DNA from 2 places in the Rhodococcus sp. NPDC058521 genome. Region 1 is predicted to be linked to the other one. Evidence: predicted binding sites of a transcription regulator. Region 1 holds the regulator's gene; the other holds the start of a gene.

Region 1 (11,763 bases):
GAGGACGGCGCCCACTCCGTCGGCCAGAAGCTGACGGGCGGCGTCGACGGTGGCAGTCGTGTCACCTGCCAGTGCATCGGATTCGAGGAGGTGCGGTGCGATTCCGGCGATGTGGGCGAGCTCTTCACCGTTCGGTTTGATCAGGTCCGGCGCCGACTCGGGGAAACGTCCTGCGAGGGCGGCGAGCGGTGCGTCGGACGTGTCGACGGCAACCTTGCACTGCGTGCCGGTGAGTGCGGATCGCAAAGTGACGACAACGTCGGCATACCAGCTTGCCGGCACGAGCGGCGGCAGCGATCCGGAGAGGACGACCCACTGTGCGTTCTGTGCGAGAGCGACGATGTCCGCCTCCATGGCACGCAGGGTGGACTCCGGAGTCGCCGGACCGGGCTCGTTGATCTTGGTCGTGGTTCCATCCGGCTCGGTGACTGTGATGTTGGTTCGTGCACGGCCGGAGGTGGGCACAGCGCGGTACGTGATTCCCGCAGTTGTCATGGCAGTCAGCAGCGGGTCGTCGGGATTACCAGGAAGGAGTGCGATCGTGTCGCGATTCGCCGCGGCGAGCGCGCGCGAGACGTTCACACCTTTGCCGCCGGGATCGTTCGAGGACCCTGCGGCGCGCAGGACCGTTCCGCGCTGCAAACGGTCGTCGAGAGTGACCGTCCGATCGATGCTGGGGTTCGCCGTCACCGTGACGATCACGCGATCACCACCTCGATTCCCTGTCGTTCCAGTTCGGTTCTGTCTGCGCGTTCGATGTCCGAGTCGGTCACCAGAACATCGACTGCGCCGATGGGCGCGAAGCTGATCAGATGTTCGCGGCCGATCTTCGACGAATCCGCGGTGACCACAACGGTTCTGGCCGCCTCGACCATGGCTCGCTTCACTGCTGCCTCGTCGGGGTCCGGGGTGGAGAGCCCGTGCGCCACGGTGAGTGCGTTGGTCCCCACGAACGCAACGTCCACCCGCACGGTGCCGAGCACGCGCAACGGCTCGGCGCCGACGGCTGCCTGCGTCACGCCACGGACCCGTCCACCCAGGAGTTGGAGGTCGATCGTGCTCGATGCGGCAAGTCGGGCGGCTATCGGAACGGAGTTGGTCACGGCGGTGAGATTCGGTGATGCCGGAAGTTCGGTGATCATGCGCGAGGTGGTGGTGCCGGCATCGAACAGCACGCTCCCTCCGGGCGGGGGGAGGAAAGCGACGGCCGCCCGTGCGATTCGATCCTTCTGTTCGGCGCGCGTGCCGTCTCGCTCGGTGAGGCCGGGTTCGCCGACGGTCACCGAGCCGGTGGGCACCGCGCCACCGTGAACCCGTCGTATGTGGCCGAGTCGCTCGAGTACCGCCAGGTCGCGTCGCACGGTTTCCGTGGTGACGCCGAAGCGGTCCGCCAAATCCATGACGGAGACGCGACCACGCTGGGTGATGAGCGTGGCCACCGACTGTTGGCGTTCTTCTTGGTACACGGTTCTCCGGCTTCGTTTTCGCAGCGAGCGGGGGCTGTGTGCCCGATCACAGAAAATGTTGGCTTATGTTGTTTTACGCCCGAATGTGTTGACATGTCAATACGGATGCGTAATCTACATCACAGTCGTTCGATTCGGACACCGCAGTCCGTAGTAGCGAAAAGCCAGTTCAGGAGGACCCATGACCCGAGTCGTTGCCGTGGACGGCACACCAGCGGTGCCCGGCGTCGCCTACGCCCCTGCGATATGGGCATCGCCGCGACCGGAAGTGGACGGGCGCGGGCCGAGGATCGCGGAGACGGAGCGCGATGCCGAGAAATCTCGGTTCCGAGAAGCGGCTGCCGTGGTGGCAGCGCGATTGAAGGAACGAGGCGCCGTTGCCGGCGGTGTAGCCGCGGAGGTGCTGAGCGCCAACGCAGCACTCGCCGAGGACCGGGGTTGGCTCGGCGCGGTGGACAAGTTGATCGGAGCCGGGGCGCCTGCGATCGAGGCAGCTGTCGGCGCAACCGAACAGTTCACCACCTTGTTCACACAGATGGGGGGCTTGATGGCCGAACGCGTGACCGATCTGCGTGACGTGCGAGACCGTGTCGTGGCCGAGTTCGCCGGTCTGTCCGAGCCCGGTGTTCCGGCTCCGTCACATCCCTCCGTGCTGTGCGCCGAGGACCTCGCACCTGCGGACACCGCCGGTCTGGATCCCACCCGCATCGTCGGAATCGTCACCGTCCTCGGCGGGCCGACGAGTCACACCGCGATCATCGCGAGACAGTTGGGGATTCCCTGCGTGGTCGCTGCGCGTGACCTGGACCAGGTTCGGTCCGACCAACTCGTACTGCTCGACGGGGCCGCCGGAACGCTGGTCGTCGACCCGGACCCCGACGAGGCACGCAGCGCAGTGCAGGCAGCCACCGATGAGGCGGCGCGAGTGGCGGCGTGGGCAGGCCCCGGGCGTACGAGCGATGGTGCCCCGATCTCGGTACTGGCCAACGTTCAGGACGGCGCCGGTGCGCGTGCCGCCGCCGAAACCGCAGCCGAAGGAATCGGACTCTTCCGTACCGAGTTGTGCTTTCTCGACCGAGACACCGAACCGACCGTCGAGGAGCAAGCTGAGATCTACGGCGAGGTGCTCGAGGCATTCGCGCGCCACAAGGTCGTGATTCGCACACTCGACGCGGGATCGGACAAACCATTGCGATTCGTCGACCACCGGTCGGAAGCGAACCCAGCTCTCGGTGTGCGCGGCATCCGCATTGCCGCGCAGGAACCGGGCATCCTCGAGCGTCAACTCGATGCGATCGCGCTTGCTGCCGACCGGACAGGCAACCGCCCCTCCGTGATGGCGCCGATGGTGGCCACGGTCGCGGAGGCTGCCTCGTTCGCAGACCTGGTCCGGGCGCGTGATCTGGTGCCGGGCGCGATGATCGAGGTACCGGCCGCAGCGTTGCATGCCGACCGACTGTTGCGTCACGTCGATTTTCTCTCGATCGGAACAAACGATCTCACCCAGTACACGATGGCCGTGGACCGCATGTCCTCGGAATTGGCAGCACTGACCGATCCCTGGCAGCCCGCAGTGCTCACCCTCGTCGCAACGGCCGCGGATGCGGGTGAACGGTCCAGCAAGCCCGTCGGCGTGTGCGGTGAAGCGGCCGCAGACCCGTTGCTGGCGTGCGTTCTCGCCGGAATGGGGGTCACCTCGCTGTCGTGTGCGGCCGCGGCCGTCTCACGTGTGGGTGCGAAACTCTCCGCCACGACCAAGGCTGCGTGCGAGCGGGCCGCCGAGGCCGCACTTTCCGCAGACGGACCCGATGGCGCTCGATCGGCGGCACTCGAGGCCCTGAGCGGAACGTAATTCTGCAGGACGCGCTTACTATTTCGGCTGTGGCAGAACCAGAGACCCCGGCAGTCCAACAAACAGAGATGTCTACGGCCGGTCCGTTCACGTGGCGAGTTCACGGTGACGGGAAGCGCATCACCGCAGGTGAGGTGGTGGCCCCGGACGAGCGGCTGAGTTGGCCCCGAACTGTCGGGATCGGGATGCAGCACGTCATTGCGATGTTCGGGGCGACATTGCTGGTGCCGACCATCACCGGCTTCCCGGTGACGACCACGCTGCTGTTCTCGGGCATCGGAACCGCGCTGTTCCTGGTGATCACCAGAGGGCGGATTCCGAGCTATCTGGGTTCGTCGTTCGCGTTCATCGCTCCGCTTTCGGCGGCTCAAGGCTCGGGTCCCGCCGCGCAACTCGGCGGCGTGATGGCGGCGGGCGTCCTTCTCGCCCTCGTGGGCGTGATCGTGAAGGTCGTCGGACCGAAACTCATCGACATCGTCATGCCGCCCGTTGTCACGGGCGCCGTCGTCATGCTCATCGGTCTGAATCTCGCACCCACGGCAGTCGACTCGTTCGAGACTCAACCGCTGATCGCCGCAGTGACTCTCCTCGCGATCCTCGTGGTGACGGTCGTCGGGCCGGGTCTGCTCGGCCGGTTGGGAATTCTGGTGGGCGTGGTCATCGGATGGGTGTTCGCCGCGCTTGTCGGTGGAGTCGCGGAAGAGCGATCGAGTGCATTGCGCGCGGCCGCGTGGGTTGGGTTGCCCGACTTCAGGGCGCCGACGTTCGAGTGGTCGGTGATGGCGTTGACACTGCCGGTGGTGATCGTCCTGGTCGCGGAGAACGTCGGACACGTCAAGGCAGTATCCGCAATGACGGGACGCAACCTCGACGACGTGGCCGGCGACGCGCTGCTGGCGGACGGCCTCGCAACCACTTTTGCCGGGCTCGGTGGCGGTTCGGGCACCACGACCTACGCGGAGAACATCGGGGTCATGGCGGCTACCCGGGTGTATTCGACGGCGGCCTACTGGGTTGCGGCCGCCACCGCCGCAGTCCTCGCGTTCTCGCCGAAGTTCGGCGCACTCGTATTCACCGTGCCGGACGGGGTGATCGGTGGCGCGACTCTGGTTCTGTATGGACTCATCGGCGTCCTCGGTGTGCGCATCTGGGTGGAGGCGAAGGTCGATTTCACCGACCCGGTGAACCTGTCGGTGGTCGCAGCCGCGTTGGTTGCCGGAATCGGAGATCTGTCTCTGAAGATCGGATCGGTCGAACTGGGTGGCATCGCTTGGGGCTCGGTGGGGATTCTGGTGGCGTACCCCGTCATGCGAAGACTGGCCGCGGTCGGGCGCTCGTCCACCGGTCACGATTCGTGATCACCTCGGTCCTCCCCACCGAAGTGTGACCGGGCATACGGTCGAGGTGAGTGCTGCGTGGCTGCGGCATTGCACGACAACCAACCCAACGAGGAGCCGACGTGGATCGCACCCTGTTCGAGCCGGAGCACGAACTTTTCCGCGAGTCGTACCGGAAGTTCTTGACCCAACATGTCGAGCCCTTCCATGCGCAGTGGGAAGAACAGAACATCGTCGACCGCAGTGTGTGGATCGAAGCGGGAAAGCAGGGCTACCTCGGAACCGCCGTGCCGGAGGCATACGGCGGCGGGGGAGTCCGGGACTTCCGGTACAACGCGATCGTCACCGAGGAGACCACGCGGGGCGGGTTCAGTGGAATCGGATTCACTCTCCACAACGACGTCGTTGCCCCGTATCTGCTCGATCTCGCCAACGAGGAACAGAAGCAGCGCTGGTTGCCCGGTTTCGCATCGGGTGAGTTGATCAGTGCGATCGCCATGACGGAGCCCGGCACGGGTAGTGACCTGCAGGGCATCAAGACGCGGGCGGTGCGCGATGGCGAGGACTGGATCCTCAACGGGTCCAAGACGTTCATCACCAACGGCATCAACGCGGACATCGTGATCGTGGTCGCCTGCACCGACCCCGACAAGGGTGCACAAGGGTTCAGCCTCTTCGTCCTCGAGCGTGGGATGGAGGGATTCGAGCGCGGTCGCAATCTCGACAAGATCGGCATGAAGGCGCAGGACACTGCCGAACTCTCCTTCACCGATGTGCGGGTTCCCGGTGCAAACCTCCTCGGCGAAGAAGGTATGGGCTTCCTCTACCTGATGAAGAACTTGCCGCAGGAGCGGTTGTCGATCGCTGTCGTTGCCGTCGCGGCCATGGAGGCGTCCCTGGACATGACGATCCAGTACTGCCGCGATCGAAAGGCGTTCGGCAAATCGATCGGAAGCTTCCAGAACACCCGCTTCGTCCTGGCCGAACTCGCCACCGAGACGACCGCAGCCCGGGTTCTGGTGGACAAGTTCATCGAACAGCTCAACGCCGAGAAGCTCACCGTCCAGGAAGCTGCGATGGCGAAGTGGTGGACCACCGAGGCGCAGGTGCGGCTGATCGACCGATGCCTACAGCTGCACGGCGGGTACGGCTACATGAAGGAGTACCCAATCGCGAAGGCATACATGGACTCCCGCGTGCAGACGATCTACGGCGGCACGACGGAGATCATGAAGGAGATCATCGGCCGTGGGCTGAATCTCTGATCTGCGGACCGGAAATTGTGAAGGGCCGTCCGATCGGACGGCCCTTCACGATGTGTGATTCAGACCTTGCGTACGACGGTGACCACCTTGCCGAGGATCACTGCGTCGTTACCGGGAATCGGGTCGAACAACTTGTTGTGCGGCATCAGCCACACTTGGTCGTTCTTTCGCTTGAAAGTCTTCACCGTCGCTTCACCGTCGATCATCGCGGCGACGATGTCGCCGTTGTCCGCGACGTTCTGCTGACGAACGGCGACGTAGTCGCCGTCGCAGATCGCGGCGTCCACCATCGATTCGCCGACGACCTTCAGTAGGAACAACGAACCCTGACCGACCAATTCGCGCGGAAGTGGGAACACGTCCTCCACGGCCTCCTCCGCGAGGATCGGTCCGCCGGCAGCGATCCGGCCCAGTACCGGAACGAACGTGGGCTCGGGCAGTACTTCTGCGTCGACACCCTCGGGTGTTGCCTGCGCGACGAGGGTGGGGCGAGGTGGCTGAGCACCGGCTGCCACGTCCGCTGCGACCTCGTCGAGCCCGCGGACATCGACCGCTCGGGGACGATTGGGATCACGCCGCAAGAACCCCTTGCGTTCGAGCGTGCGCATCTGGTGTGCGACCGACGACGTGGAGGTGAGTCCGACTGCGTCGCCGATCTCGCGGATGCTCGGGGGATACCCGCGTTCGGTGACAGACGCGCGAATGACCTCGAGAACACGGCGCTGACGGTCGGTGAGCTCGGCGGGATTCGGGGCCGGCTCCGCGCTCGACCCTGCGGCCGAACCTGCGGCGTTCGAGTCTTCGGGCGAGCTGTCGTCCTTCATGCTGCGTGCCTCCGTGGGTGCGGGGTCGTGGGTGCTGGGTGGTGGGTGGTGGGTGGTGGGCGTCGAGCGGCGCATGCTGTGCGTTCTGCCACGAATCTAGCGACTTCTCCAGCCGTTATCAAACATTTGTTCGATTCGTGTCGCTCGAAATGGCGACATTGTCGGACCGCCGTGGTAGAAATCGAACATACGTTCTTTCGAACGTCTGATCGAACAGGGTGATCGACTACCGGAGGTACCAGATGAGCAGCGCAGTTCTCAGCAGGCGCGCGGTGGATTACGCAGAGACCGACTTGGGGCGCGCTGCGCACGGTCGCGGACCGGATGTGGTTCGTGAGCCACGGATCGCGGATCGCCGGCGGGGCCAGCGCAGGCCGGACTCGGGCGCGGTGCGATACATGGCGGACCACGTGCGGGTCTCGCAGGCAGATCATCGTGCGGTCGATATCGACGTTGGTTGGCGCACGATGCTCGCGACTGTGCTCGTCACGGCCGGGATTTTACTCGGCTTCGGTGCCGTCGCGTACGTGGTCACCGCCACCGGTGATGCTGCACTCGCCGAAGCGACCGAGGTCGTCCAGGTGGGAGCGGGGGAGTCTCTCACCGAGGTTGCCGAGCGAATCGCACCCGAGGTGCCGGCCCAGCAGATCGTGGACCGGATCATGGATCTGAATGCACTCACCAATTCCTCGGTTCATGCGGGGCAGAGTCTCGTGGTCCCTGCGTTGCGGGGCTGACGGCCCGTTCGGTGCTGCATGCGTGAGGTCGTGAGTCGAACGAGTATTCTCGAATGCTGTCAGTCACACCACCTTGCGTGGTCGCGTCGGCATCGTGCATTCGTTGCGGAAAGTCGCGGTCGCGTCGGCTACGACGAAGGAACCGCCATGCATTGCCCTTTCTGCCGGCACCCTGATTCACGTGTGGTCGATTCGCGTGAGGCAGACGAAGGCCAGGCGATTCGTAGGCGTCGTTCGTGCCCGGAATGTGGCCGTAGGTTCACGACCGTCGAGACGGCCATTCTGTCCGTGGTCAAGCGCAGTGGGGTTACCGAGCCGTTCAGTCGCGAGAAGGTGGTGCGCGGAGTTCGCCGTGCCTGCCAGGGCCGTCAGGTCGACAACGATGCCCTGAATCTGCTTGCGCAACAGGTGGAGGACGCGGTCCGTGCGTCTGGTTCCGCCGAGATTCCCAGTAACGAGGTCGGGCTCGCCATCCTCGGTCCACTGCGCGACCTCGACGAGGTGGCGTACCTGCGCTTTGCCTCGGTGTATCGATCATTCAGTTCGGCAGACGACTTCGCACGCGAGATCAAGGAACTCCGCGAACATCAGGCAGCCAAGGCCGAAGCCGAGGGCACGAGCCGAAATTCTTGAGCGTCGTTCTCCGGAATTGCCAGTGCCTCACCGGGCGCGCACAACGGCATCCATCATCTTGAGGATCCGTTTCTCCGACACTGCCACAGGCGTGCCCAACGATTGGGCGAACAGACTCACTCGAAGTTCTTCGATCATCCAGTGCACGGCGTTGACGTCTGCACCGTGATGGCGCTCCGGCGGGATCGACGCGAGCATTCTTTCGTAAGCGGCATAGACCCGATCGAGGACGTCCATTCCCTTGCGGTCGCGGTCGGCGCTCGCCGGCAAGGATTCGAGTCGGAGCGTTGCGGCCGCCAGGTAGCGCGGAAGTTCACGCACGCCGGCAACGCCGAGTTCGGTCACGAAGCCGGGGAACAGAAGCGTGTCGAGCTGTTCCCGAACATCCTCGGCTGCTTCACCGCGGGAGCGGGCGAGGACTGTCTCGAGTCGGTGCGCGTTGTCGAGGGCCGGGATGGTGAGTCGTAGCAGGATCGAGGCGTTGCGCGGCAGGGTGTCGCGGGCTGTCTTGACCAGTGCGTCGAATTCTTCGGGGCTTCTGACCGGTTCCTTCCACGAATCGATCAGTGCGTTGGCAGCTGCGTTTCGGCAATCCGCCACGAGAGCGTCGAGACTCCCGTCGGGGTTCTGTCCGAGGGTGAGACGCTGAGCGTTGCTCACGGCCGCCACGACCGTTTTCGTTCGAGTGGGAACCGTGCCGAGCAACAGTTCTCGAAGGCCCGCCCGGTTGGCCGCCTTCTGCTCCGTTGCAGTACTCAGAACTCGCACCGCCACTCCGTCGTTCTCTCGAACGAGCGCGGGATAGCCGACTACCTTCTGCCCGGCGACTTCGCGAGTAACCGTGGCAGGCAGTGTGCCGAGGGTTGCGGGTGTCCAGGCCAGTGCCGGTGGGCGTTCGGAACTTGTTGCCGTCTTGGCGACCTCGTCCCGCACGCGGGGAGCGAGGGAGTTCCGTAACCCGGTGAGGCTCTTGCTGCGTTCCAGGACCCGGCCGTCCTCGTCGACCGCGGCGAAGGTCATTCGGAGGTGATCGGGGAGCGCACTGGGGTCGAAGTCCTCGGGTGTGATGCGGCACGAACCGAGACGAGACAGTTCCCTGGCAATTGCGATGGTGAGAGGTTCCGAGCGCGGCTTCACGGCGGACAGCGCGGCGACTGCGTAATCGGGTGCGGGAACCACCTGGCGTCGAAGCGTTTTCGGGAGGGTTTTGATGAGTGCCGTGACAAGGTCTTCACGCATTCCGGGGACGAGCCAGTCGAATCCGGCAGGACGGATGCCCGCAAGCAGGGCAACCGGAATGCGCGCGGTCACGCCGTCCTCTTCGGTGCCCGGCTCGAACTGGTAGATCAGGGGGAACTGAATCTCGCCTTGTCGCCACGCGTCCGGGTACTGGCCGTCGAGGACAGTCGCCGCGTCGGCGTTGACCACGGTGTCGGGCGTGAAGTCGAGCAGGTCCGGTGTGGTTCGACGGGTCTTCTTCCACCACGAGTCGAAGTGCCTCGCGGATACCGCTTCCGGCCCGATTCGGCTGTCGTAGAAGTCGAAGAGTGTGTCGTCGTCGACCAGGATGTCTCGTCTTCGCGCGCGGTTCTCGAGTTCCTCCACATCGTCGAGGAGTGCGCGGTTGGCGTGGAAGAACTTGTGGTTCGTCTGCCATTCGCCCTGTACGAGGGCGTGCCGGATGAAGAGGTCCCGGGAGACCTCCGGGTCGATGCTGGAGTAGGTGACCGGGCGTTTGGCGACGAGTGGCAGGCCGTAGAGGGTGACCCTCTCGTACGCGACGGCTGCCGCCCTCTTCGTCGACCAGTGCGGTTCGGAGTACGTGCGTTTGACCAGTCCCGGGGCCAACTTTTCGGCCCATTCGGGTTCGATGCGTGCGGTCATGCGGGCCCACAACCGCGATGTCTCGACAAGTTCGGCCGCCATGACCCAGCGTGGAGGCTTCTTGAAGAGCGTGGAACCGGGGAAGATCGCGAAGTGTGTACCGCGGGCTCCCAGGAACTCGCGCTTCTCGCCTTCGCGGAGTCCGATGTGTGACAGCAGTCCGGCCAGCAGTGACTGGTGAATCGCTGCTTCGGTGGCGGGGGTGTCACCCACCTCCCAGCCTAGTCCACGGGTGATCTGGCGAAGCTGTCCATGCAGGTCCTGCCACTCGCGGATGCGGAGCCAGTGCAGGAACTCGTTGTGGCACATCTTGCGGAACTGGCTGGAGGAGAGTTCCCTACGCTGCTCGTGGAGGTACTCCCACAGCTTGGTGAATGCGAGAAAGTCGGAGTTCTCCACCGCGAATCGGGCATGCTTCTCGTCCGCGGCCTGTTGATGGTCTGCCGGTCGTTCGCGGACGTCCTGAATCGACAGCGCGGACACGATGACGAGAAGTTCGGCGAGACAACCGTTTCGGTGGCCTTCTACGAGCATTCGCGCCATGCGTGGGTCTACGGGAAGCTGGGCGAGTTCTCGGCCGGTCGCGGTGAGAACCGGGCCCTCGGCCGTCGCACCCCGTTCTATGGCACCTAGTTCCTCGAGTAGGCCGACGCCGTCCCGCACCGCTCTGGGATCGGGCGACTCCACGAATGGAAACGCAGCCACGTCGCCCAGTCCGAGCGCCGCCATCTGCAGAATCACCGAAGCCAGGTTCGTGCGCAGAATCTCGGGTTCGGTGAATGCCGGACGGGCCTCGAAATCCTCCTCCGAGTACAGGCGGATACAGATGCCTTCGGCCACGCGCCCACACCGACCCGACCGCTGACGTGCGGAGGCCTGCGAAATGGGCTCGATGGGCAATCGCTGAACCTTGGTGCGTACCGAGTACCGGGAGATTCGTGCGGTGCCCGGATCGACCACGTAGCGGATACCGGGAACGGTCAGGGAAGTTTCGGCGACGTTGGTGGACAAGACCACGCGGCGTCCGGAATGTGGAGTGAAGACCTTGTGTTGCTCGGCCGCCGACAACCGGGCGTAGAGCGGGACGATCTCGGTACTTCGAAGCCTGCGATCGCGGAGCGCATCCGCAGTATCGCGAATCTCGCGTTCACCGGAGAGGAACACGAGGATGTCGCCGTCTCCTTCCGCGCAGAGTTCGTCGACCGCCTCGCACACTGCGTCGACCGGGTCCAGGTCCACGACCTGGTCGCCGACCTCGATCGACAGCGGGCGGTAACGCATCTCGACTGGGAAGGTGCGTCCCGAGACCTCGACGATCGGTGCGGGAACTCCATCAGTGGAGAAGTGTTGCGCGAAGCGTTCGGGATCGATCGTCGCCGAGGTGATGATCACCTTGAGGTCGGGTCGGCGGGGCAGAAGCTGTTTCAGGTATCCGAGAATGAAGTCGATGTTGAGGCTGCGTTCGTGGGCCTCGTCGATGATGAGCGTGTCGTAACGGCGCAGCATCTTGTCGCGCTGAATCTCGGCGAGCAGGATGCCGTCCGTCATCAATTTGATCAGCGTGCCATCCGACACCTGGTCGTTGAATCGAACCGTGTAGCCGACCGTGTCGCCGAGGTCGGTGCCGACTTCCTCTGCGATGCGTTCGGCCACCGTGCGAGCGGCGAGGCGCCGCGGCTGAGTGTGGCCGATGAGGCCGCGGAGACCACGTCCGAGTTCGAGACAGATCTTGGGGATCTGTGTGGTCTTCCCCGAGCCGGTCTCG
Region 2 (11,763 bases), on a different contig from region 1:
TCTCGTGCTCGGCGAGACGGATCTCCTTGCGGCCGAACTCGGCGAGCGAAAGGTCTGCGACCTTGAAATCGATGCCGTTGAGACTGGTCACCGAAGGTGTGGTTGCTTCTGAGGTCGTCATCTGCCTCTCCTGGTTGGATGCTGCTGTTCGCCCAAGGCTATCGGTAACCGAGAACTCTCACGCACGGTCGCCTTCCCGCACTGGGCTGCGCCCGGCGTTGCGCACGGCCTCGTCGACGAATGGCCCGAGCAGGGTGCTGAGATCTTCGGCGACGTTCACGCCGGATTCCGGGGGTATCGAGATGTAGCTCATGGCGAGCCGCACGACCCCTCGGCTGAGGATCGCGGCATCGACCGGATCCGCTTCGACCCAGCTGCTTTCGAACATTCGGGCCAGCCGCGCCGATGCCCGCTCGATGATGGGCGCGCTGTCGGTGGTGATCAATCGAAGCAGCTCCGGTTTCGCGTCTCCCCGCAGCAACGACTGAACGAGCGGATCGGAGATGCTGGACAGGAAGAAGCCGGCGAAGCCCTCGAGCAGGACGGTCCGACCTTCACCTTCGTTGGCGGCGAGGGCCTCACCGACGGAGTCGACCAGTTCGTCGGCAAGCCGCAACGCGTACGCCTCGGCCAGCCCTTGCCTCGACTTGAACTCGTTGTAGAGGGTCTGCCTGCTCACTCCGGCACCGGACGCCACCGCGGACATCGTGATGCCGGACCAGTCACTCTCGAGCAACAGATCGCGCATCGCGTCGAGCAGCGAATGGCGCAGCAGCTGCCTGGTCGCCTCCTGGTACGGAACTCTCCCCCGCGACGAATTCATGGCGAGAACACTAGTCGCCTCGGTCGTCGGACTCTCGGCCCAGTGCCGCTCCATCACCCGTCGCCGCCGAATCCTGTTGCAAGCCTTGGACGATACGTTGGCCCAGCACCGAGTGCCGTCGACTGTAGAGGAAGTAGATCGCGACGCCGATCGCCATCCAGACGACGAATCGAATCCACGTTTCGACCGACAGGTTGACCATCAGCCACAGGCAGGCCACGACGGCCAGGATCGGTACGAGCGGAACCAACGGGACCTTGAATCCACGCTCCAGATCGGGGCGCTTGCGCCGCAGCACGATCACTCCGATGGACACGAGCACGAACGCGAACAGGGTGCCGATGTTCACCATCTCTTCGAGGGTGCCGATCGGGAAGAAGCCCGCGAGAACCGCCACGACCACGCCGACGAGGAGGGTGATGCGTACGGGGGTTCCACGCTTGCCGGTGGGTGCCAATGCCCGTGGCATCAAGCCGTCCCGCGACATCGCGAACAGCACGCGAGTCTGCCCCAGCATGAGCACCATGACGACCGTCGTCAGACCCATGAGGGCGCCGAAGGAGATGACGTTCTTCGCCCAGTCGACACCGTGGATACCGAACGCCGTGGCGAGGTTCGATTCGTCGCCGGCAAGGTCGTGGTAATCGACCATCCCGGTGAGGACGAGGGTGACGGCCACGTACAGCACCGTGACGATGAGGAGCGAGCCGAGAATGCCACGCGGCAGTGCCTTCTGGGGGTTCTTGGTTTCCTCGGCGGTGGTCGCCACTACGTCGAATCCGATGAAGGCGAAGAAGACGAGGCTGGCGGCGGCGAGCAGCCCGTACCAACCGAACGTGCTGCCGCCCGCACCGGTGACGAAGGAGAACAGGGACTGGTGAACGCCCGACCCGGTGTCCCCCGCCTCCGATGGCGGAATGTACGGCGAGTAGTTGTCGGTGTCGATATAGAACGCGCCGACCACGACTACCAGAACGACGACCGCAACCTTGATCGCGGTGATCACGAGCGACACCCGCGAGGACAGTTTGGTACCGGTGGCCAGCACCACGGTGATCGCAGCGACGATGACGACTGCACCCCAGTCGAAATCGACCCCCCCGACGGTGACCGAGGGTGAAAGATCGCCGAGCACCTCGGCGAGGTACAGCGACCATCCCTTTGCCACCACCGACGAGGCGAGTGCGAACTCGAGGATGAGGTCCCATCCGATGATCCATGCCATGAACTCACCGAACGTGGCGTACGAGAACGTGTACGCGCTGCCGGCGACGGGCACCGTCGACGCGAACTCGGCATAGCACAGCGCAGCGAGACCACATGCGACGGCGGCGATCACGAAGGCGAGGGAAACCGAGGGGCCCGCCACGTTGCCGGCGGTCCGCGCGGTGAGCGTGAAGATGCCCGCACCGATGACGACGGCGACCCCGAAGACGGTCAGGTCCCAGGAGTTCAGGTCTTTACGGAGTTTGGTCTCCGGCTCGTCGGTGTCCGTGATCGACTGCTCGATCGACTTCGTCCGGAACAATCCGGACTGTCGTTTGTCCGACATCACCACTTCGGTCTCCTCTGATCGAGAACAGGCGTCAGCCTATTGCGTTACCGGCCGAAGCAGGTCGGGTTCGAGATAGATCACGCGGGCAGCAGGCACAGCTTTGCGGACCCGCGCCTCCGCTCCGTCGATTGCCGCTGCAACGGTCCCGATGTCGTGCCCGCTCGCAACGGCCACTTTGGCGGCAACGAGCATCTCGTCGGGGCCGAGGTACTGCGTCTTGATGTGAATGACGCTGTCGATCTGTTCCCCGTCCACCAGGGCCGCGCGAATGCGCGCATCCTCGTCGGCAGTGGCGCCTTCGCCGATCAGCAGGCTCTGCATCTCGATGATGAGGATGACCGCGATGATTCCGAGCAGTACGCCGATGCACAACGTTCCGATGCCGTCCCACACAGGAGAGCCGGTCACCATGGTCAGCCCGACGCCACCGAGCGCCAGAACCAGTCCGACCAGGGCCCCGGTGTCTTCGAGAAGGACGACGGGGAGCTCCGGGCTCCGCGAGTTACGGATGAAGGACCACCAACCACCGTCGCCCTTCAGCGGTCGCGATTCCTTCACCGCGGTGTGAAAACTGAACGCCTCGAGGGCGATCGCTATCAGCAGGATCGCGACGGCGATGATCGGGGAGGACAGGTCCTCGGGATGCTGGATCTTGTGAATTCCCTCGTAGATGGCGAACATCGACCCGAGGGTGAACAGAACCAGCGCAACGACGAACGAGTAGAAGTAGCGATTACGCCCATATCCGAACGGGTGCAGTTGGTCCGCTTCGCGTTCGGAGCGCTTCTGCCCGAGCAGCAACAGGCCCTGGTTGGACGTGTCGGCGACCGAGTGCACCGACTCGGCGAGCATCGACGACGATCCCGTGATGAGGAACCCGGTGAACTTGGCGACCGCGATACCCGCGTTCGCGCCGAGCGCAGCCAGGATGGCCTTCTTGCCTCCGTGTGCCGACACCGGCAACCCCTCTCTCGTACCTGTGAACACAGCGCAGTCGCTGTGGAGGGATCACAGATTACGCGACGAATCTCCCCACCACCGCGCTGAACACCTGCGTGTTCGGCTCCAGTGCTTCGACCGTCACCGCACGGTCGTCTGCCGACACCCACACGGCAGCCCCCTTCGGAAGGTCGAGCTGACCGTCACCGCTGGTCAGACGGGCACCACCGGAAGTGCAGAGCAGGATTCGCGGACCTTCGGCCGGCGCTGTGTACGAGTTGCGATCGGGGTCGTTGGGGTCGATTTCGAGTCTCGACAGCGCGAATTCCGGTGCCGGTGTCGAGTAGGTGAACTCTGCCGACTCGCCGACCTGCTCCGATTCGAGAACGGGGATCTCCAGGGATTCGAAGTCGAGGACCTTCAAAAGTTCCGGAACGTCCACGTGCTTTGGGGTCAGCCCCCCGCGTAACACGTTGTCCGAGTTCGCCATGATCTCGACGGCCATGCCGTGGAGGTAGGCGTGCAGGTTGCCCGCATCGAGGTAGAGCCCTTGCCCGGGTTCGAGAGTGATGCGATTGAGCAACAACGAGGCGAGGACGCCGGCGTCACCCGGGTATGCCTCGCCCAACTCGAGGACCGTACGCACCTCCGCCACGAACTCGGACCCGCTCGCCGCCGACAGGTAACGAACGCATCCCTCGAGCACTGCCGGCAGCAGGGAGGCCAGAACCGGCTGCGGCAGCGTGATCCACGTCGTGAAGAGCGCCCGCAGCCCATCCGAATCCGGTTGTCCGGCAAGGAGGCCCGCGTACGATTCGAGCTCGGGCACGTCGATGGCACTGAGAAGTTTGACGGTACGTCGGGGATCCCGGAACCCGGCCAATGCCTCGAACCTGCTCAGTGCGACGACGAGTTCCGGCTTGTGATAGCTGTCTCGATAGTTTCGGTACGAGGAGTCGAGCGCGATGTCGGCGGCGTTCTCCTTGGCATATCCCTCCTGTGCCTGCTCGGCACTCGGATGTGCCTGCAGAGACAGGGGTTCCTCCGCCGCGAGGAGCTTCAGGAGGAACGGAAGACGCTCACCGAAGGACGCCACGGTGTCGGAGCCGAGTTGACCGACAGGATCCTCGTTGACGACGTCGAGCAACGACCGACTCTCACCACCCGTCACGACGTGCGCGGGATCTCCGGGGTGCGCACCGAGCCACAGTTCGGCCTCGGGATGAGGCGTCGGCACCGAGAGCCCACGCAGTGCTGCGATTGCGGTGCGCGAACCCCAAGCATATGACCGAAGCGCACCTTCGAGTAGGTGCACTAGTGACCACCTGTCAACCGGAGATAGGCCGCTGCCATGTCGAACCGTGCGACGAGCACTGCGGCCTGTTCGAATTCGGACGGCGCTGCCGCACTCGAGTCCCGAGTCCCGACGCCGCGGGAGGCGTCTTCCTCTCGGCCGACGTCGGTGGCCACCAAGTCGCCGTCCGGCAACCCGGCGAGGCGGCGTTCCGTGATCGGACGTGTCGCCTGGAAGGTCACGACGAACGCCCGGACCGGCTCGACACCCGCGGGACCGTCGAGATCGGGATCGTGAAAGATCGAGTCCGCGTGCACCGCACCCTCCGCGGACGCCGCGAGGACGCCGCTCGCACGCAACACGTCACCCAGGCTGCCGACCGCTGCGACGCGCCCTGCGTGCAGCACGGCCTCGGCTCCCGCCCGCGCCACCTCGAGTGCGCCCTCGCCGTCTCCGGCCAGCACGATTCGGCGGCCCTGCATGCGCGCCGCGAGAGACTTCGCGGGATTGTGGAACACCTCGTTGACCGGGCTGTCTCGGACCGCCTCGGAATCGACGGCATCGGCGAGGTCCGCGGCATCCGGCAACAAGCTGCGATCGTGGGTCACGTCGAGTGCTCGAAGGACCACGAGGTACGCCGCCAGGTATCGCAACAGATCGTGTCCCGGTCCGACAGCGACCCGAGGCTCGAGAACCATCGCCCGCCCCGCCGCAGCGGCGCCGAGCGGTCCCTCGTCGGGGGCCGCCACCACGACCTCTGCACCACGACGAAGGGCGCTGTCCACCGCCTCCGCCAGCCTCGGGTCCCCCGCGTCGTCCCCGGCCACGACAACCACGTCGAGCGGGCCGACCCAGCGGGGTGTATTCGGCGCCTGCACCAATGGAAAACCGATTCGGGCTGCGACGAGCGAACACACCAGAGACGCCGCACGTCCGGCACGTCCGTCTCCGGCCACGATCACCACACACCGCGGACGCAGCCCGTCCAGTCGATGTAGCGCCCCCTCCTGGACCGCGGACAGCGTCGCTCGAATCTGAGCACCGCCGCCGGCAGTCGACCGCAGGATGCCGTCGACGTCCGCACCGACGAGGGCGTCGACGTCGTCGAGATCCAACAGGGGCATCGGCGCTGTCATGCCGCCGCACCCCCTTTCCTCGTCACTCCGCGTACTTCAACTATGGCAGTCAGGACCGCACGATGCCCAGTATCTCAGCAACCAGTACATCGACGTCCGGGGTGGTCGGTGCCTCGACGTTCAGACGAAGGAGCGGCTCGGTATTCGAGGCGCGAAGATTGAACCACGCACCGTCGCCCAACTCGACGGTCACACCGTCCAGACGGTCCACCGATCGGGCCCGGTCGGCGAAGGCGGACAACACGGCTTCGGTCCGCTCGCCCGCATCGGCGACCGTGGAGTTGATTTCACCGGAAGCCGCGTATCGCTCGTACTTCGCCATCAACTCGGACAGCGGACGATCCTGCTCCCCCAGCGCAGCAAGTACGTGCAGCGCTGCGAGCATTCCGGAGTCTGCACCCCAGAAGTCGCGGAAGTAGTAGTGCGCGGAGTGCTCACCACCGAAGATCGCGCCGGTCTGAGCCATCTGCTGCTTGATGAACGAATGCCCGACCCTGGTACGAACCGGCGTTCCCCCGAGTTCGGTGACCAGTTCCGGGACCGCCCTTGAGGTGATGAGGTTGTGGATGACCGTCGAACCCGGCTCTTTCGCGAGTTCACGCTCGGCCACGAGGGCGGTCACCGCGGACGGCGAGACCGGCTGCCCCTTCTCGTCGACGACGAAACACCGGTCCGCGTCACCGTCGAATGCGAGGCCGATATCGGCGCCGGTCGCCGTCACGTGCTTCTGAAGGTCCACGAGGTTGGCGGGGTCGAGGGGGTTGGCCTCGTGGTTGGGGAACGTTCCGTCGAGTTCGAAGTACAACGACTCGACCTGCAACGGAAGCGGTTCGAACACCGCAGGGACGGTGTGCCCGCCCATGCCGTTGCCGGCATCCACCGCAACCGTCAACGGACGAAGGTCGGAGAGGTCGACCAGCTTGCGGACGAAAGCGGCGTAGTCGGCCAGTACGTCCTGCTCGGAAATCGAACCGTGCGGGCCGTCGTAGTCCGGTACACCCGCGACCAGTTCGGCGGCCACGGTGGCGAGACCGGTGTCCTGACCCACCGGCTTGGCACCGGCACGGCACAACTTGATTCCGTTGTAGCGGGCCGGATTGTGGCTGGCAGTGAACATCGCACCAGGACAGTCGAGCAGACCCGACGCGAAGTACAGCTGATCGGTGGACGCCAGTCCCACGAGAATCACGTCGAGCCCCTGGGCGGTGACGCCCTCCGCGAAGGCCCGGGAGAGTTCCGGCGAGGAATCACGCATGTCGTACCCGATCACGACTCGGTCTGCGTCGGCATCCTCGCGGACCAGACGCGCGAACGCACCGCCCACGTCTCGAACGAATGCGGCGTCGATCTGTTCACCGACGACTCCCCGCACGTCGTATGCCTTGATCACGGCGTCAACGGACTCGGCTGATCGCGCCACTTCTTAATTCTCCTTCACCAACACCAGTGCTGGCGCAAGCGTAGTGCCTCATGAATCGTGAATGCTTCGCAGCCGTTCCCACGTCGGACGCTCGACGGCCGGCGGCGGGTCAGTTCGCTGGGTCCGGAAGCACCCGCAGATGTCCGCGACGACCCGTGCGCGGCGATCCGGAAGGCATCGCGACCTGCGCGCCCTCGTCGTCCGTCTCGACGTCCTCGGCACGCGAACGATCTCGCATGCCCGCTTCGCGCACCGCCTCGGCCAGAGCAGTCAGGTCGTCCTCGTCCGGAGTGCTCGACGAGAACCCGCCCTCGTAGCGGACCAGTTCCCAACCCTTGGGTGCCGTGATGCGCGACGCATGGGTCTCGCACAGATCCCACGAATGCGGCTCGTCGACGGTGGCCAGAGGCCCGACGACGGCAGTGGAGTCCGAGTAGACATACGTGAGCGTCGCGACAGCCGGGTTCTTGCACCCGGGGCGGCAGCATCGACGCAGAGATCTCACAGTTGGGAACCCTAGCCCTCTCCTCGGCACAGACCTACTCGGACACACCGGACGGTACGCATCCGAACATCACAGCTCGGTGAAGCGCTCGGGGCGACCGTCTCGTGAGGCACGTTCTGTCGTAATGTCGCGTCCATGTCCCGAGCCCGACGCAGACGCACGACGACGAGCCGCTCCGTGGACCGCCGCGGACGCGGAGTCCGCAGCTCGGTGTTTCCCCCCGACGTGCCGGCGCGGCGAACGCGGGCGGAAAAGTTCGACTTGGTGGTTCTCGACGCGTTCGCACCGATCGACTCGATGTGGCACGACCGATTGACGAAGTTGGACATCGCCGTCGACGAGGTACCGAAGATTCGAGCACTCGACCCGGACTCGGTGAACTGGCCGGACGAGGTCGTGGCCGACGGCCCCGTTCCACTGTCACGACTCATCCCTGCCGGTATCGACAAGCACGGTGTCGCAACGCGTGCACGGGTCGTCTTGTTCAGACGGCCGCTCGAACGACGAGCAGAGGATCCGGACGATCTCACGGATCTGGTCCACGACGTTCTCGTGCACCAGGTAGGCACCTACCTGGGTGTCGCCCCCGACATCATCGACCCCACCCTGCCGGGCGAAGACGACGTCTGACACGCTCGATCAGGGACGCGCTCAGACGATTCCACGTTTGAGACGACGACGTTCACGTTCGGACAGTCCACCCCAGATTCCGAAGCGCTCGTCATTGGACAGGGCGTACTCGAGGCACTCGTCCTTGACTTCACATCCGAGGCAGATGCGCTTGGCTTCCCTTGTGGAACCACCCTTTTCGGGAAAGAACGCCTCGGGATCGGTCTGTGCACACAGTGCACGTTCCTGCCACTGATCCTCGATCGTCTCGAACAACTCGTCGAATCCGGGAACCAGACTCAACGCAGGCCGGTCGACCGGCCGGTCTTCACGTGCGCGGGCGCCTTCGGCTGCGCCCGCTTCGGAATTGGTCTGCGGTTCGTAGCTCGCTGCGCTCGCGCCGTATTCGAACTCGGCATGCTCATTGGGCATCGTTCCGCCTCCTCACCTGTGATAGCGCAGACATTTCTCTCGCTCGATCTGCCGGAGCAGGTTCGAACGCGGTAACCATGCCGCAACCCGAAACGAACGCCGAGACTCGAAAATCCCGATTCGAACGTTCGTTCGAATTGCTGGACGCTGCAAGCGATCTCACCTCGCAACATCCGAATGACATGGTTGTGATTACACACGCCCAGCGTGTCGCGGTCAAGCGTACGGGAGAATCTCCATTACTATTTCGCGCCTATTCGTCGTCGCGAGGGCGCATACGACCCCGACACCGCATCGAAATCCGTTTGCGGTGAGGTTGCGCACCCGACCCCGCTGACCGTACGCGTTCGCAACGCTTAGGCTCGGGGCCGTGAACGTGACTGTATTGGTTGGCGGCGTCGGTGGGGCGAGATTCCTGCAAGGCGTACAGAGTTTTCTGAGCGAAGTCCCCGCCGGTGAAGGCGCCGACGACGCCCATCGAATCACGGCCGTGGTGAACGTCGGCGACGACGTCTGGATGCACGGGCTTCGTATCTGCCCGGACCTCGACACCTGCATGTACACGCTCGGCGGCGGCATAGATCCCGAACGCGGGTGGGGCCACGTCGGTGAAACCTGGAACGCCAAGGATGAACTCGCCGCGTACGGGGCCAAACCCGATTGGTTCGGACTGGGCGACCGCGACATCGCCACACACCTGATCCGGAGCCAGATGCTCCGCACCGGCTATCCGCTGTCGGCGGTCACGGAAGCGCTGTGCAATCGGTGGCAGCCGGGAGTGACCCTGCTACCCGTGACGGACGACCGCAGCGAGACCCACGTCGTCGTGACCGATCCCGAAGACGGTGAGCAGAAGGCGATCCACTTCCAGGAGTGGTGGGTGCGTCACCGCGCCCGCATCGAAACGCACAGTTTCGCCAATATCGGCGCCGAACAGGCAAAACCGGCACCCGGCGTCCTCGAAGCGATCGAATCGGCGGACGTCGTGCTGATCGCCCCGTCGAATCCCGTCGTCAGCGTGGGAGCAATCCTGGCGGTACCCGGCATTCGTGGCGCGCTTCGCACCACCTCGGCAAAGGTCGTCGGACTCTCGCCGGTGGTGGGCGGTGAACCGTTGCGGGGCATGGCCGACGAGTGCCTCGAGACCATCGGAGTCGAGACGTCCGCCGAAGCCGTCGGCCGGTACTACGGCGCCAGGTCTGCCACCGGCCTGCTCGACGGGTGGCTGGTACACGAGACCGACGAGGCCGAGGTCCCCGGAGTCGAGGTGCGCAGCATTCCGTTGATCATGACCGACCCGGAAACCACCGCCGAGATGGTGCGCGTCGCCTTCGACATCGCAGGCGTGACGCCGTGACCGATCACGCCCCCGGCCGGTCCATCGAGATTCATCCCGTCGACGGCCTGCCCGAGTTCAGGCCGGGCGACGATCTCGCCGACGCTCTCGTGGCCCGTGCCCCGTGGTTGGCGAACGACGACGTCGTGATCGTCACCAGCAAGGTGTTCTCCAAGGTCGAGGGACGCATCGTGGACTCCCCCACCGACCCGGAGGAACGTGACACCGCGCGTAGGCGCCTCGTGGACCAGGAGGCCGTGCGCGTCGTGGCACGCAAGGGCCGCACCCTCATCACCGAGAATCGACTGGGCATCGTCCAGGCCGCATCGGGCATCGACGGCTCCAACGTGGACGGTGGCGAACTCGCCCTTCTCCCCGAGGATCCGGACGCCAGCGCACGAGCTCTGCGCTCGGGGATTCGTGAACGGCTCGGTGTGGACGTGGCGATCGTGGTCACGGACACGATGGGCCGAGCCTGGCGAACCGGTCAGATCGACGCCGCCATCGGGTCCGCCGGGCTCCCGGTTCTCCACGCCTATGCGGGTTCGGTGGACAGTCAGGGCAACGAATTGTTCGTCACCGAGGTCGCCGTCGCCGACGAAATCGCGGCTGCGGGCGACCTCGTCAAGGGCAAGCTGGGCGGTGTTCCCGTCGCCGTGCTTCGTGGACTGACACCACGCGACGACGGCTCCACTGCTCGACAACTGGTCCGCCCCGGATCGGAGGACCTCTTCTGGCTCGGGACGGAGGAGTCCTTCGCTCGAGGTCGCTCGGAGGCGTTGCTGCTGCGCCGATCGATCCGCCGGTTCTCGCACGAGCCAGTGGATCCGGACGTGATTCGGCGAGCGGTCGACGAAGCACTCACCGCCCCCGCTCCTCACCACACACGTCCCGTTCGGTTCGTCTGGGTTCGCACGCCGCAGGTGCGCGCGAAGCTACTCACCGCGCTGCGCGACAGGTGGCGCGACGATCTCACCTCGGACGGGCACTCGTCGGAATCGGTGGACAGGCGAGTCGCGAAGGGCAACATCCTCTTCGACGCCCCCGAGATGCTGATTCCGTTCTGTGTGCCCGACGGCGCACATTCGTACCCGGACGAGCGCCGAACGGCCGCCGAGTCCACGATGTTCACCGTGGCGGTCGGTGCCGCGGTACAGGGATTGCTGGTTTCCTTGGCCACGAAGGGAGTCGGCAGCTGCTGGATCGGTTCGACGATCTTCGCGCCGGACGTCGTTCGGGACGTTCTCGATCTATCCGACGACTGGGACCCGCTCGGCACCATCGCGATCGGCCACCCGCTCGAGCCCCTCACCCCTCGCGACGTCGCCCCGGCCGGCGACGCACTCGTGGAGAAGTAGATGAGCGGCGATTCCTTGCACGCGTCGGCAACCCGGCTCCTCGAGAACTGGCGACCGACAGTCGATTCCGACGAATCGCTGCGTCACACGCTGCTCGCGTTCATGGACGCAGCCCCGAAGGCGTGCCTCCGGGAACACGCACCCGGTCACGTCACCGCATCGTCTCTGGTTCTCGATCACACCGGTCGGCAGGTATTGCTCACGCTCCATCCCAGGGTGGGGCGCTGGATTCAGTTGGGCGGTCACTGCGAGCCGACCGACGAGACGGTGGTGGACGCGGCCCTGCGCGAGGCACGCGAAGAATCCGGCATCGACGCGCTGACGATCGACCCCGAACTGCTCTCGGCGAACACACA

The links. Region 1 encodes LexA, which represses DNA repair genes until DNA is damaged. Its sites were predicted from a motif close to CGAACANNTGTTCG; they were not measured.
Region 2: a site for LexA is predicted at 8,835-8,848, ahead of cofD (2-phospho-L-lactate transferase). Genes of this name have one in related genera too.

The regions. Positions count from the first base shown of each region.
Region 1 is NZ_JBHXNL010000018.1:24,816-36,578, forward strand. Features, by position in the region: gene ACFWO3_RS20585 (1-phosphofructokinase family hexose kinase) at 1-702, opposite strand, end outside; gene ACFWO3_RS20590 (DeoR/GlpR family DNA-binding transcription regulator) at 699-1,466, opposite strand; gene ptsP (phosphoenolpyruvate--protein phosphotransferase) at 1,648-3,318, shown strand; gene ACFWO3_RS20600 (uracil-xanthine permease family protein) at 3,387-4,676, shown strand; gene ACFWO3_RS20605 (acyl-CoA dehydrogenase family protein) at 4,778-5,920, shown strand; gene lexA (transcriptional repressor LexA) at 5,980-6,744, opposite strand; gene ACFWO3_RS20615 (LysM peptidoglycan-binding domain-containing protein) at 6,987-7,481, shown strand; gene nrdR (transcriptional regulator NrdR) at 7,629-8,114, shown strand; gene hrpA (ATP-dependent RNA helicase HrpA) at 8,142-11,763, opposite strand, start outside.
Region 2 is NZ_JBHXNL010000001.1:511,277-523,039, reverse strand. Features, by position in the region: gene ahcY (adenosylhomocysteinase) at 1-121, opposite strand, end outside; gene ACFWO3_RS02440 (TetR family transcriptional regulator) at 179-823, opposite strand; gene ACFWO3_RS02435 (amino acid permease) at 834-2,375, opposite strand; gene ACFWO3_RS02430 (cation diffusion facilitator family transporter) at 2,415-3,335, opposite strand; gene manA (mannose-6-phosphate isomerase, class I) at 3,394-4,632, opposite strand; gene ACFWO3_RS02420 (tobH protein) at 4,632-5,747, opposite strand; gene ACFWO3_RS02415 (phosphomannomutase/phosphoglucomutase) at 5,797-7,167, opposite strand; gene ACFWO3_RS02410 (DUF3499 domain-containing protein) at 7,277-7,672, opposite strand; gene ACFWO3_RS02405 (metallopeptidase family protein) at 7,808-8,302, shown strand; gene ACFWO3_RS02400 (WhiB family transcriptional regulator) at 8,324-8,584, opposite strand; gene cofD (2-phospho-L-lactate transferase) at 9,084-10,070, shown strand; gene ACFWO3_RS02390 (coenzyme F420-0:L-glutamate ligase) at 10,067-11,407, shown strand; gene ACFWO3_RS02385 (NUDIX hydrolase) at 11,408-11,763, shown strand, end outside.